One region of the Pseudomonas sp. S1_G07 genome, then DNA from elsewhere that is predicted to be linked to it. Evidence: riboswitches for the same ligand, from Rfam matches in the RefSeq annotation. Region 1 holds a riboswitch; the other holds the start of a gene.

Region 1 (5,350 bases):
CTTGGCGTGGGCGGCCTTGATCAGCTCGATGATCTGTTCCAGATGCAACTCGGCGCTATTGACCACCTGGTGGGCCTGATGTCCGTCCAGCACCGCCGTCGGCACCAGGGAGCCGGCATAAATGATCACCGGGCATTGGCGGATCAACCGCTGGCCTTTGACAGTGATCAATTCCGGGTCGCCGGGGCCGGCGCCGATGAAGTAGACGGTCATGGAGAGTTCCTGTCAAAAAAACGGGCGAGCATGAACAATGCTCATGATCGGGAAGGGCGATTATCGGAGTTTTAACCGGCGCAGGCCAATGCAAAGGTGGCCTGAGTGTTTTTCCTACGGGTGATCAGCAGGCGGGCGGGTGCGCCACCCAGCTGTTCGGCGAGCGCCAGGGCGGCACTTTCGGCGATGCCATGACAGCCGGTATGGGCAAATGCGATATCAGACTTATGGCTCAGGCGGTGTTCATAAACGGCCAATCTCTCGGCGCTCAAACAATGCAAGGGCAGTTGCAGCAACCGGGCCAGGGCCAGTAATCCGGGCTCATCCTGCTTGCGATCGAGACTGGCCAGCGCGGTAATGCAGCGGCGATCAACGCCACCCTCGGCAAGGGCGTGATCAAACAACGCCAGCAGGGTGTGAACCTCACAGCCCCGCTGGCAACCCAGGCCGACCACGTAAGTCATGCGCAGTATTGATCATCACGGTTACGGCGGAACAGCCAGGCACTGATCAGGCCCAGAGCCAGCCAGAACGCCACATTGGTCAACTGTGAGGCGATCTTGAATTGTGCTTCCAGGGCCTCGGGTGCCAGCATCGAATGCACTTGCGGTTGCGGCGCGCCGATGATGTGTGGCACGACCAGGATCGCCACCCCCAGTACTTTCAGCAGCCAGTTGCCGCCAAATACCAGCAGCGCGATACCGGCAGCGGTGGACGCGGCGGTGCCGATCCACCAGATCTGCCGTTGCGCCAAGTCGGCGGCGGCAGTGCCCGGCAGCTCGGGTGGCAGGCCCAGGGTGGGGGCGAGCACAAAGGTTGCGTAACCGGCCAGGCCCCACAGCAGGCCCTGGGCGGTGCGGGTGGGCGCGCGCAGGGTGTAGAGGCCGGCCAGCATCAGCGCAAAACCCACCGCCACCACCAGGTTGCCGCCGGTGGTGGACAGCACGCGCTGCCAACCGTCTTCCGGCTCCCAGGCTTCGGCGTCGTGGCTGTGCGCGGCAGCGCCGGCACTGTGTTCATGGGCTACTTCGGCGGCGGCCGGGGCGTGTTCAAAGGTTTCCGCGTGCAGAATCAGCGGGGCCACCCAGAAGCTTTGCAGCAAAGTCAGCAGCAGAGCGGCCAGCAAGCCGCTGAACCCTGCGGTTTGGGCAATGCGCTTGATCATCTCGGCAGGCCTCAGTGGCACGGGAACGCGGCGCTGTGGCGGGTATCGTGGGCGGCATTGTGCACCGCCTCGATGTGCGAGAAACCGGCGAAATACACCAGGCACGCGCCGAGGATCGACGCACCGATGGCGGCGGTCAGGCGTTGGCTGAGGGTGGCGGTGCTGCTGGCGGAGGGCGAGGTGCTGCTGATGGTCGACATGGCGCGTCCCTTTCTGGTTTCTGGGCGAAACGAGCGCATGCAAACCCCGCGAGCCAGGCACGCAGAGTTCTGAACAGCGCCCGCCCACCGCGGGTTTGTTATCTGGATTTTTCGGGCCGGTCTCCGGGCTTGCGAGGGGGCTCTTGACCTGAGCCCGGAAAGCATCGCCTTCCCATGCAAAAGCACAGTGGCTGTGACGCTTCGCTCGCTTACCGTTGCGGGGGCAGCACCGGACTTGCCACAGGCATATGGCTCACCGGTTTCCCGTTTCACCCTGTGAAGGGCACCCGAAACAAGGCGTGTAGGAAAGCATGCAGAGCGACGGTAGTCAAATTGACCGCGCCCCTGTAGCCTTGCACCTTCGAGGTTCTTCGGCCCAGGCCGAAGCTAAGAAGGGAACGCGGTTCAAGCCGCGGCTGCCCCCGCAACTGTAAAGGGTGTATCCGACTGCCACGCCACTGCCTGAACCGGCGGGAAGGCGCAGCCGGCGCCGGTCTCACGACCCGCACGCCCCAAGCCAGGAGACCTGCCTCGTCAGCGATTTTTCAATTCAACCGGGCGGGGTGATCCGGTGACGAAATCCGCTTCTGCGCCCTGTCGCAGGGCCTATCGTCCCGTATGCCCGCCCCCAAGGGCATCCGATGAAAACACTGGCCAAACTTCCCGTCACCATCGTTACCGGCTTTCTCGGCTCGGGTAAAACCACGTTGCTGCGGCATATGCTCGACAACGCCCAGGGCCGCCGCATCGCGGTGATCGTCAACGAATTCGGCGAACTGGGCATCGACGGTGATCTCCTCAAGCAGTGCTCTATCGGTTGCACCGAGGAAGAAGCCAATGGCCGGGTCTACGAATTGGCCAACGGCTGCCTGTGCTGCACCGTGCAGGAAGAATTCTTTCCGGTGATGCGCGAGCTGGTGGCGCGTCGCGGCGACCTTGACCATATCCTCATCGAAACCTCCGGCCTGGCCCTGCCAAAACCGCTGGTGCAAGCCTTCCAGTGGCCGGAAATCCGCAGCGCCTGCACCGTTGACGCGGTGATTACCGTAGTCGACAGCCCGGCCGTGGCCGCCGGCACCTTCGCCGCGTTCCCCGATCAAGTGGATGCCCAGCGCAAGCTCGACCCCAACCTGGACCACGAATCGCCGTTGCACGAGTTGTTCGCCGACCAACTGGCCAGCGCCGACCTGGTGATCCTCAACAAAGCCGACCTGATCAGCCCCGAAGACCTGGCCCGTGTGCGCCTGGAAGTTGCCGAGGAGCTGCCGCCGGCGGTGAAAATCATCGAGGCCAGCAGCGGTCGTCTGCCGTTGGAGGTGCTGATCGGCCTGGGCGCCGGCTCCGAGGAGCATATCGACGGTCGCCACAGCCATCACGATCATCACCATGAAGGTGAAGACGATCACGATCACGATGCGTTTGACTCGATTTCCATCGACCTGCCCCAGGCCGATGAAGCGCTGCTGCTCGACGCCCTGACGCAGTTGGTGGTGCAACACGGCATCCTGCGCGTCAAAGGTTTCGCCGCGATCCCGAACAAACCGATGCGCCTGCTGATCCAGGGCGTGGGCACGCGTTTCGACAAACACTTCGACCGCGCCTGGGGAGCCGATGAAGCACGCATCACGCGCCTGGTGCTGATCGGCCAGGCGCTGGACGCGGCGGGCCTCGAAGCGCAACTGCGCGCCGCGCTCAGCGTTTAACCCATGCACCTGCTCAGGACCCAGCCCGGTGGTTTCGTCGCGGACGACAATATTGCCGACCTTGGGCAAACCCCCGCCGAGCTGGTGATCCTGTGCAGCGGCGACTCCAGCCTGGCGCTGCTCGCCGAAGCGGCCCAGCAGTTGCCCGACGACTACCCCAGCCTGCGTCTGGCCAACCCGATGCAGGTGCAGAACCATGCCTCGGTCGACCTGTATGTGGACGAGGTGCTGCGCCACGCCAAGGTCATCCTGATTTCCCTGCACGGCGGCATTGGCTATTGGCGCTACGGCATCGAGCGCCTGGTGGCGTTGGCCGAGCGTGGCGTTACGTTGATCCTGGTGCCGGGCGATGATCGCCCGGACCCGGAGCTCAGCGGCCTGAGCACGGTGGGCGCAGAAGCGCGCGACCGGCTGTGGCAGTTCCTGCGCCAGGGGGGCTTGGGCAATGCACTGGATTTCTATCGCTGCCTGGCCAGTGGTTACCTGGGGCGCGATTACCCGTGGGCCGAACCGCACACCTTGCCGCGCACCGCGATTTATCACCCGCATAAAGCCAATGCCCGCCTTAATGACTGGCAGGCGGATTGGCATGCCGACCGTCCGGTGGCGGCGGTGTTGTTCTACCGCTCTCACTTGCAGGCGGCCAATACCGGGTTTATCGACGTGTTCTGCCAGCGCTTGCAGGCGGCGGGCCTTAACCCGTTGCCGCTGGCGGTGGCCAGCTTGAAAGAGCCTGGCTGCCTGACGGTGGTCGAGGACCTGCTGGATGAGGTGGGCGCGGCGGTGATCCTGAACACCACCGGTTTTGCCCAATCCAGCCCCGAAGCCCCGCATCTGCGGCCGTTTCGCCGCAATATCCCGGTGATCCAGGCGATTTGCGCCCAGGACAACCAGCCTGGTTGGGCCGCCAGCGAACAAGGCTTGGGCCCGCGCGACCTGGCCATGCACATTGCCTTGCCGGAACTGGACGGGCGCATTATCAGCCGGCCGATCAGTTTCAAGGACCTGGCCTGGCGCAGCGAGCGCAGCCAGTCGGACGTGGTGTGCTACCGCGCGGCGCCCGAACGCATGGACTTTGTCGCCGAACTGGCGCGGCGTTGGGTCGAGCTGGCGCGAGTGCCGAATGCGGATAAACGCATCGCGCTGATCCTCGCCAACTACCCGACCCGCGACGGTCGTATCGGCAATGGCGTGGGCCTGGACACCCCGGCGGCGGCACTGAATATCCTTCGGGCCCTGCAAGCCGAAGGTTACCCGCTGCCGGATGGACTGCCGACCAGCGGCACGGCGCTGATCCAGGAACTGCTCGGCGGCGTCACCAACGATCTGGACAGCCTCGACCTGCGCCCTTGTCATCAAAGTCTCGGCCTGGACGACTACGAGGCGATGTTCAATCGCTTGCCTGAGTCCAATCGCCAGGCCGTACTTGAGCGTTGGGGCACGCCGCACAACGACCCGATGTTCCGCGACGGGCGCATGATGATCGCCGGCCTGCGCCTGGGCCTGACCTTCGTCGGCATCCAGCCGGCGCGGGGTTACCAGGTGGATGCCAGCGCGGTGTACCACGACCCGGACCTGGTGCCGCCCCACGGCTACCTGGCGTTCTATTTCTGGTTGCGCCACACCTACGGCGCCCATGGCGTGATCCACGTCGGCAAGCACGGCAACCTCGAATGGCTGCCGGGCAAGGGCGTGGGCCTGTCGGAAAACTGCTGGCCCGACGCATTGCTGGGCCCGTTGCCGAATATCTACCCGTTTATCGTCAACGATCCGGGCGAGGGCGCCCAGGCCAAGCGGCGCACCCAGGCGGTGATTATCGACCACCTGATGCCGCCGCTGACCCGTGCCGAAACCTACGGCCCGCTGCGTGACCTGGAGCTGTTGGCGGACGAGTACTACGAGGCGCAACTGCTTGACCCGCGCCGCGCCCGTGAGCTGCAAAAAGACATTCTCAAGCTGGTGCGTGAAACCCGCATCGACCAGGAGCTTGAACTGGACGGAGACGCGGATGCGGCCATTTGGCTGCCGCGCCTGGACACCTACCTGTGCGACTTGAAGGAATCGCAGAT
Region 2 (5,350 bases), 1.7 Mb from region 1:
CGGTCAAGCCCAAGCCGGTCTTCAACTATTCCAGCCAAAGTTACTCGCCTGCCGCCGAAGATGTGCTCTTTCGCGCTCTGGGCCTGGTCGGCACGCCTTATCGTTGGGGCGGCAACACGCCGGATTCGGGGTTCGATTGCAGTGGCCTGATCGGCTTTGTCTTCCGTGACGCCGCCGGCATCTCCCTGCCGCGCACCACCCGCGAACTGATCGTGATGCGTGCCCAGGATGTCAGCGAACAGAACCTGCAGACCGGCGACCTGCTGTTCTTCGCCACCGGTGGTGGCTCGCAGGTCAGCCACGCCGGGATCTACGTCGGCGAGGGGCGCTTTGTGCATGCGCCGCAGACCGGCGGTACGGTGAAGCTGGACACCTTGTCCAAGGCTTATTGGCAGAATGCCTATCTGAGCGCCAAGCGCGTGTTGCCAGCAAATCTGGCACGAAATCCCTAAAAGCAGCGATAAGCTTCAAGTTGTAAGCTGCAAGAGGGTGCACCGCCACCTTGCAGCTCCAGGCTTGAAGCTTGCGGCTTCGCTACCTAGCGGCCGACACCCGCCACACCTTGTTCCCCACATCATCCGCCACCAGCAAATCCCCCTGCTTGTCGATCACCACGCCCACCGGCCGGCCCATGGCGTTCTCATCCTTATCGAGGAACCCGGTCAGCACGTCCACCGGCTGCCCGTTAGGCTTGCCCCCCTCGAATGGTACGAAGATCACCTTGTAGCCACTGTGCGGCTTGCGGTTCCACGAACCGTGCTGGCCAATAAATGCGCCATTGCTGAACGGCGCTGGCAGTTTGCTGCCCTCGGCGAAGGTCAACCCGAGCGAAGCCGTATGCGGGCCTATCGCGTAGTCCGGCGCAATCGCCTTGGCCACCAGGCCCAGGTTCTGCGGGGTGACGCGCACGTCCACGTGTTGCCCGTAATAGCTGAACGGCCAGCCATAGAAGCCGCCGTCCTTGACCGAGGTGATGTAGTCCGGCACCAGGTCGCTGCCGATCTCGTCGCGCTCATTCACCGCCGTCCACAGTTTGCCACTCTGCGGTTCCCAGGCCATGCCATTGGGGTTGCGCAGGCCAGAGGCGAAAATGCGGTGTTGGCCGCTGGCGCGGTCGACCTCCCAGATCGCTGCGCGCCCCTGTTCCGCCTCCATTCCGTTTTCGCCCACGTTGCTGTTGGAGCCCACGCTCACATACAGCTTGCTGCCGTCCTTGCTGGCCACCACGTTTTTCGTCCAGTGATGGTTCAGCGGGCCGCCCGGCAAGTCGACGACCGTGGTGCCTGGGGCTTTGATCGCGGTTTCGCCCGGCTGATACGCAAAGCGCAGCAGCTTGTCCGAGTCGGCCACGTACAGGTCATTGCCGACCAGGGTCATGCCGAACGGCGAATTGAGGTTTTCCAGGAACACCGTGCGCGTTTCGGCGACGCCATCGTGGTCGGCATCGCGCAGCAGGGTAATGCGGTTCGGGCTTGGCACCCCGGCGCCGGCACGCCCCATGACCTTCTCCATAACCCAGCCGCGCACGCCCTTGGCGTCGTCGGGTTTGGGCGGTGCGTTGGTTTCCGCCACCAGCACATCGCCATTGGGCAGCACATACAGCCAGCGCGGGTGGTCGAGGCCCTCAGCGAACGCGGCCACTTGAGTGCCGGCGGCGGCCGTCGGTTTCGCGCCCTCGGGCCAGCCGATGGCCGGCGCGATGTTGACGGTGGGGATCAGCGTCTTGTTCGGCTCCGGCAGTTGGGGCGAAGGCCCGGTGCCCTCGGACACCTGCAAGGTGGAGCTTTCGCCGCAGGCCGTGAGGGTGCCGGCGAGCATGATCAGTAGGGCGAGTCTGGTTTTATGCATGGTGTTCTCCTTAATACCTGTAAGGGTAGAGGAGATCAGCCGTGCGTTGGTTCCAGTGCAAGGCCAGCTTTAATTGACGCTCCACCCCCAACCCACTAACCTTCGCGGCTTGTTCCAGGTGCTCTGTGACCTGTGGGTCGACAGAGTGAAACAGGGAAGCCGGTGAGTGAGCGCACTTATACACAGTGTCGCCGCGATTCCGGCGCTGCCCCCGCAACGGTAAATGAGTCAAAACGCTGCCTTTTGCCACTGTATCGCGTGCGATATGGGAAGGCGCAGCGTGGGCCTGTTCTCTCCAGAACGCCACTCATGAGCCCGGAGACCGGCCTGGCTCATTCAACAGCATCACGGTGGGCGATGCTTGGCTGTCTGTTTTCTCTTTTTCCTGCCCGCCGTTTTTGTCCAGCCCCAACGGAGAGCTGCCATGACCGATACCCCCGACCGCGACGAACGCCATCTGGCGCGCATGCTGCGCAAAAAAGCCGTGATCGACGAGCGCATCGCCAATTCTCCCAACGAGTGCGGTTTGCTGCTGGTGCTGACCGGCAACGGCAAAGGCAAGAGCAGCTCGGCGTTCGGCATGCTTGCCCGCGCCATGGGCCATGGCATGCAGTGTGGCGTGGTGCAGTTCATCAAAGGGCGCAACAGCACCGGCGAAGAGTTGTTCTTCCGACGCTTCCCCGAGCAGGTGCGCTTCCATGTGATGGGCGAGGGCTTCACTTGGGAAACCCAGGACCGCCAGCGCGACATTGCCGCCGCCGAGGCCGCCTGGGCCGTGTCGCGGGCATTGCTGCAAGACCCGAGCGTCGGCCTGGTGGTACTGGATGAACTGAACATCGCACTCAAGCACGGTTACCTCGACCTGGACCAGGTCCTCAGCGACCTGCAAGCCCGGCCGCCGATGCAGCACGTGGTGGTCACCGGCCGTGGGGCCAAGCCTGAACTGATCGAAATGGGCGACACCGTCACCGAAATGGGCATGCTCAAACATGCGTTCCAGGCCGGTATCAAGGCACAGAAGGGCGTCGAACTTTGAATCAGCCCCGTCATTGCCCGGCCGTATTGATCGCCGCACCGGCGTCCGGCCAGGGTAAAACCACCGTCACCGCCGCGCTGGCCCGCTTGCACCGCAACCTGGGGCGCAAGGTGCGCGTGTTCAAATGCGGCCCGGACTTTCTGGACCCGATGATTCACGAGCGCGCCAGCGGTGCGCCGGTGTATCAATTGGACATGTGGATGGTGGGTGAGCAGGAAAGTCGCCGTCTGTTGTGGGAAGCGGCGGGGGAGGCTGACCTGATCCTGATCGAGGGCGTGATGGGGCTGTTCGACGGCACCCCTTCCAGCGCCGACCTGGCACGCCACTTCGGCGTACCGGTGCTGGGCGTAATCGACGGCACCGCCATGGCCCAGACCTTTGGTGCCCTGGCCCTGGGCCTGGCGCGCTATCAGCCGGACTTGCCATTCGCCGGCGTGCTGGCCAACCGCGTCGGTACCCTGCGCCATGCGCAGCTGCTTGAAGGCAGCCTTACCGAGGGCCTGCGCTGGTATGGCGCGTTGTCCCGCGAAACCGGTATCGAATTGCCCAGTCGTCACCTGGGCCTGGTGCAAGCCAGCGAACTGAACGACCTGGACCTGCGCCTGGACGCCGCCGCCCAGGCGCTGGGCAGCAGTTGCGAAGTCGCGCTGCCGCCGCCGGTGACCTTTGTCGCGCCGCAAGTGATCGAGGCCCAGCCGTTGCTCGCCGGCGTGCGCATTGCTGTCGCCCGTGACGAGGCGTTTGCCTTCACCTATGGCGCCAGTCTCGATCTGTTGCGGGCGATGGGGGCTGAGTTGACGTTTTTTTCGCCGATTCATGACCGCCAATTGCCTGACGCCGACAGTCTCTATCTGCCGGGTGGTTACCCGGAATTGCACCATCAGGCGTTGTCGGAAAATACCGCGATGCTCGCGGCCATCCGTGCCCACCACTTGGCCGGCAAGCCGTTGCTCGCCGAGTGTGGCGGTATGCTCTACCTGCTGGACTCGCTCACCGACGTCGACGGCAACCGCGCCCAGTTGCTGGGCCTGTTGCAGGGGGATGCGGTGATGCAAAAGAAACTGGCGGCCCTGGCCCTGCAAAGCGTCGAGTTGCCCGAAGGTGTATTGCGCGGGCATACCTATCACCATTCCCTGACCAGCACCGAGTGGCAGCCGATTGCCCGTGGCCTGAGCCCCAATGGTGGGCGCGGTGCCGAGGCGGTGTATCGGCAGGGGCGGATGACCGCGTCCTACGTGCACTTCTACTTCCCGTCCAACCCGGCAGCGGTCGCCGCACTGTTTACGCCGGCGCTCACCGTTGATCGAGTTGAACCCCAACCCAATCAGCACTGCACATCCCCTGTGGGAGCGGGCTTGCCTGCGAAGAGGCCATGACTGACAACGCATTCCCCCAGGCCGACCGCGATGCCGTCTATCGCGCCATTGCCGAGCGCCGCGACATGCGCCACTTCAGCGGCGGTACGGTGGCCCCTGAACTGCTGCACCGCCTGCTCCAGGCCGCGCACCAGGCGCCGAGTGTCGGCTTGATGCAGCCGTGGCGTTTCATCCGTATCAGTGACCGCCCATTGCGTGGGCAAATCCAGCAACTGGTGGAAGAAGAGCGCATGCGTACCGCCGAGGCCTTGGGCGAGCGCTCCGATGATTTCATGAAGCTCAAGGTCGAAGGCATTCACGACTGCGCCGAAGTGTTGGTGGCGGCGCTGATGGATGATCGCGAGCGCCACATCTTTGGCCGCCGCACCTTGCCGGAAATGGACATGGCGTCGCTGTCCTGTGCGATCCAGAATCTGTGGCTGGCGGCCCGTGTCGAGGGGCTGGGCATGGGCTGGGTCTCGCTGTTCGAGCCTCAGGCCCTGGCTGACCTGCTGGGCCTGCCGCCCGGTGCCAAGCCCCTGGCCGTGTTATGCCTGGGGCCGGTCGCCGAGTTTTACCCGGCACCAATGTTGCAGCTCGAAGGCTGGGCCGAACCGCGGCCACTGAGTGACCTGTTGTACGAAAATAGCTGGGGAGTGAGTCAATGAGTGTGGCCTTGCTGTGCTTCGCCGCAGTGGCGCTGGATGCGCTGCTGGGGGAACCCAGGCGCTGGCATCCGCTGGTGGCGTTCGGCAATTTTGCCGGGCGCATCGAGCAGCGTTTCAACAGCGGTGGGCGTGGCTGGCGCAGCCATGGCGTGACCGCTTGGTTTATCGCGGTGGTGCCATTGACGCTGCTCGCCACGGCCTTGTCGTGGGCGCCCTATATCGGCTGGGTCCTGGAAATTCTGGCGCTGTACTGTGCCCTCGGCCTGCGTAGCCTCGGCGAACACGTGATGCCGGTGGCCCAGGCCCTGCGCAGCGATGACCTGGAGACGGCGCGCACCCGCGTGAGCTACCTGGTGAGCCGCCAGACCAGCGAGCTGGACAGCACCGAGGTTGCCCGCGCCGCCACCGAATCAGTCCTGGAAAACGGTAGCGATGCGGTGTTT

The links. Region 1 has a riboswitch for cobalamin ahead of AB4O05_RS16775 (CbtB domain-containing protein). Riboswitches for the same ligand answer to the same signal wherever they lie in the genome.
Region 2: it holds a riboswitch for cobalamin, as region 1 does, so the genes downstream of both, cobO (cob(I)yrinic acid a,c-diamide adenosyltransferase) here and AB4O05_RS16775 (CbtB domain-containing protein) in region 1, are expected to answer to the same signal.

Annotation. Positions count from the first base shown of each region.
Region 1 is NZ_CP162778.1:3,646,039-3,651,388, forward strand. It holds gene cobM (precorrin-4 C(11)-methyltransferase) at 1-213, opposite strand, end outside; gene AB4O05_RS16765 (cobalamin biosynthesis protein) at 285-677, opposite strand; gene AB4O05_RS16770 (CbtA family protein) at 674-1,378, opposite strand; gene AB4O05_RS16775 (CbtB domain-containing protein) at 1,390-1,578, opposite strand; cobalamin riboswitch at 1,676-1,884, opposite strand; cobalamin riboswitch at 1,926-2,126, shown strand; gene cobW (cobalamin biosynthesis protein CobW) at 2,220-3,281, shown strand; gene cobN (cobaltochelatase subunit CobN) at 3,285-5,350, shown strand, end outside.
Region 2 is NZ_CP162778.1:5,389,830-5,395,179, reverse strand. It holds gene AB4O05_RS24530 (C40 family peptidase) at 1-452, shown strand, start outside; gene AB4O05_RS24525 (PQQ-dependent sugar dehydrogenase) at 535-1,848, opposite strand; cobalamin riboswitch at 1,948-2,193, shown strand; gene cobO (cob(I)yrinic acid a,c-diamide adenosyltransferase) at 2,273-2,884, shown strand; gene AB4O05_RS24515 (cobyrinate a,c-diamide synthase) at 2,881-4,260, shown strand; gene bluB (5,6-dimethylbenzimidazole synthase) at 4,257-4,907, shown strand; gene cbiB (adenosylcobinamide-phosphate synthase CbiB) at 4,904-5,350, shown strand, end outside.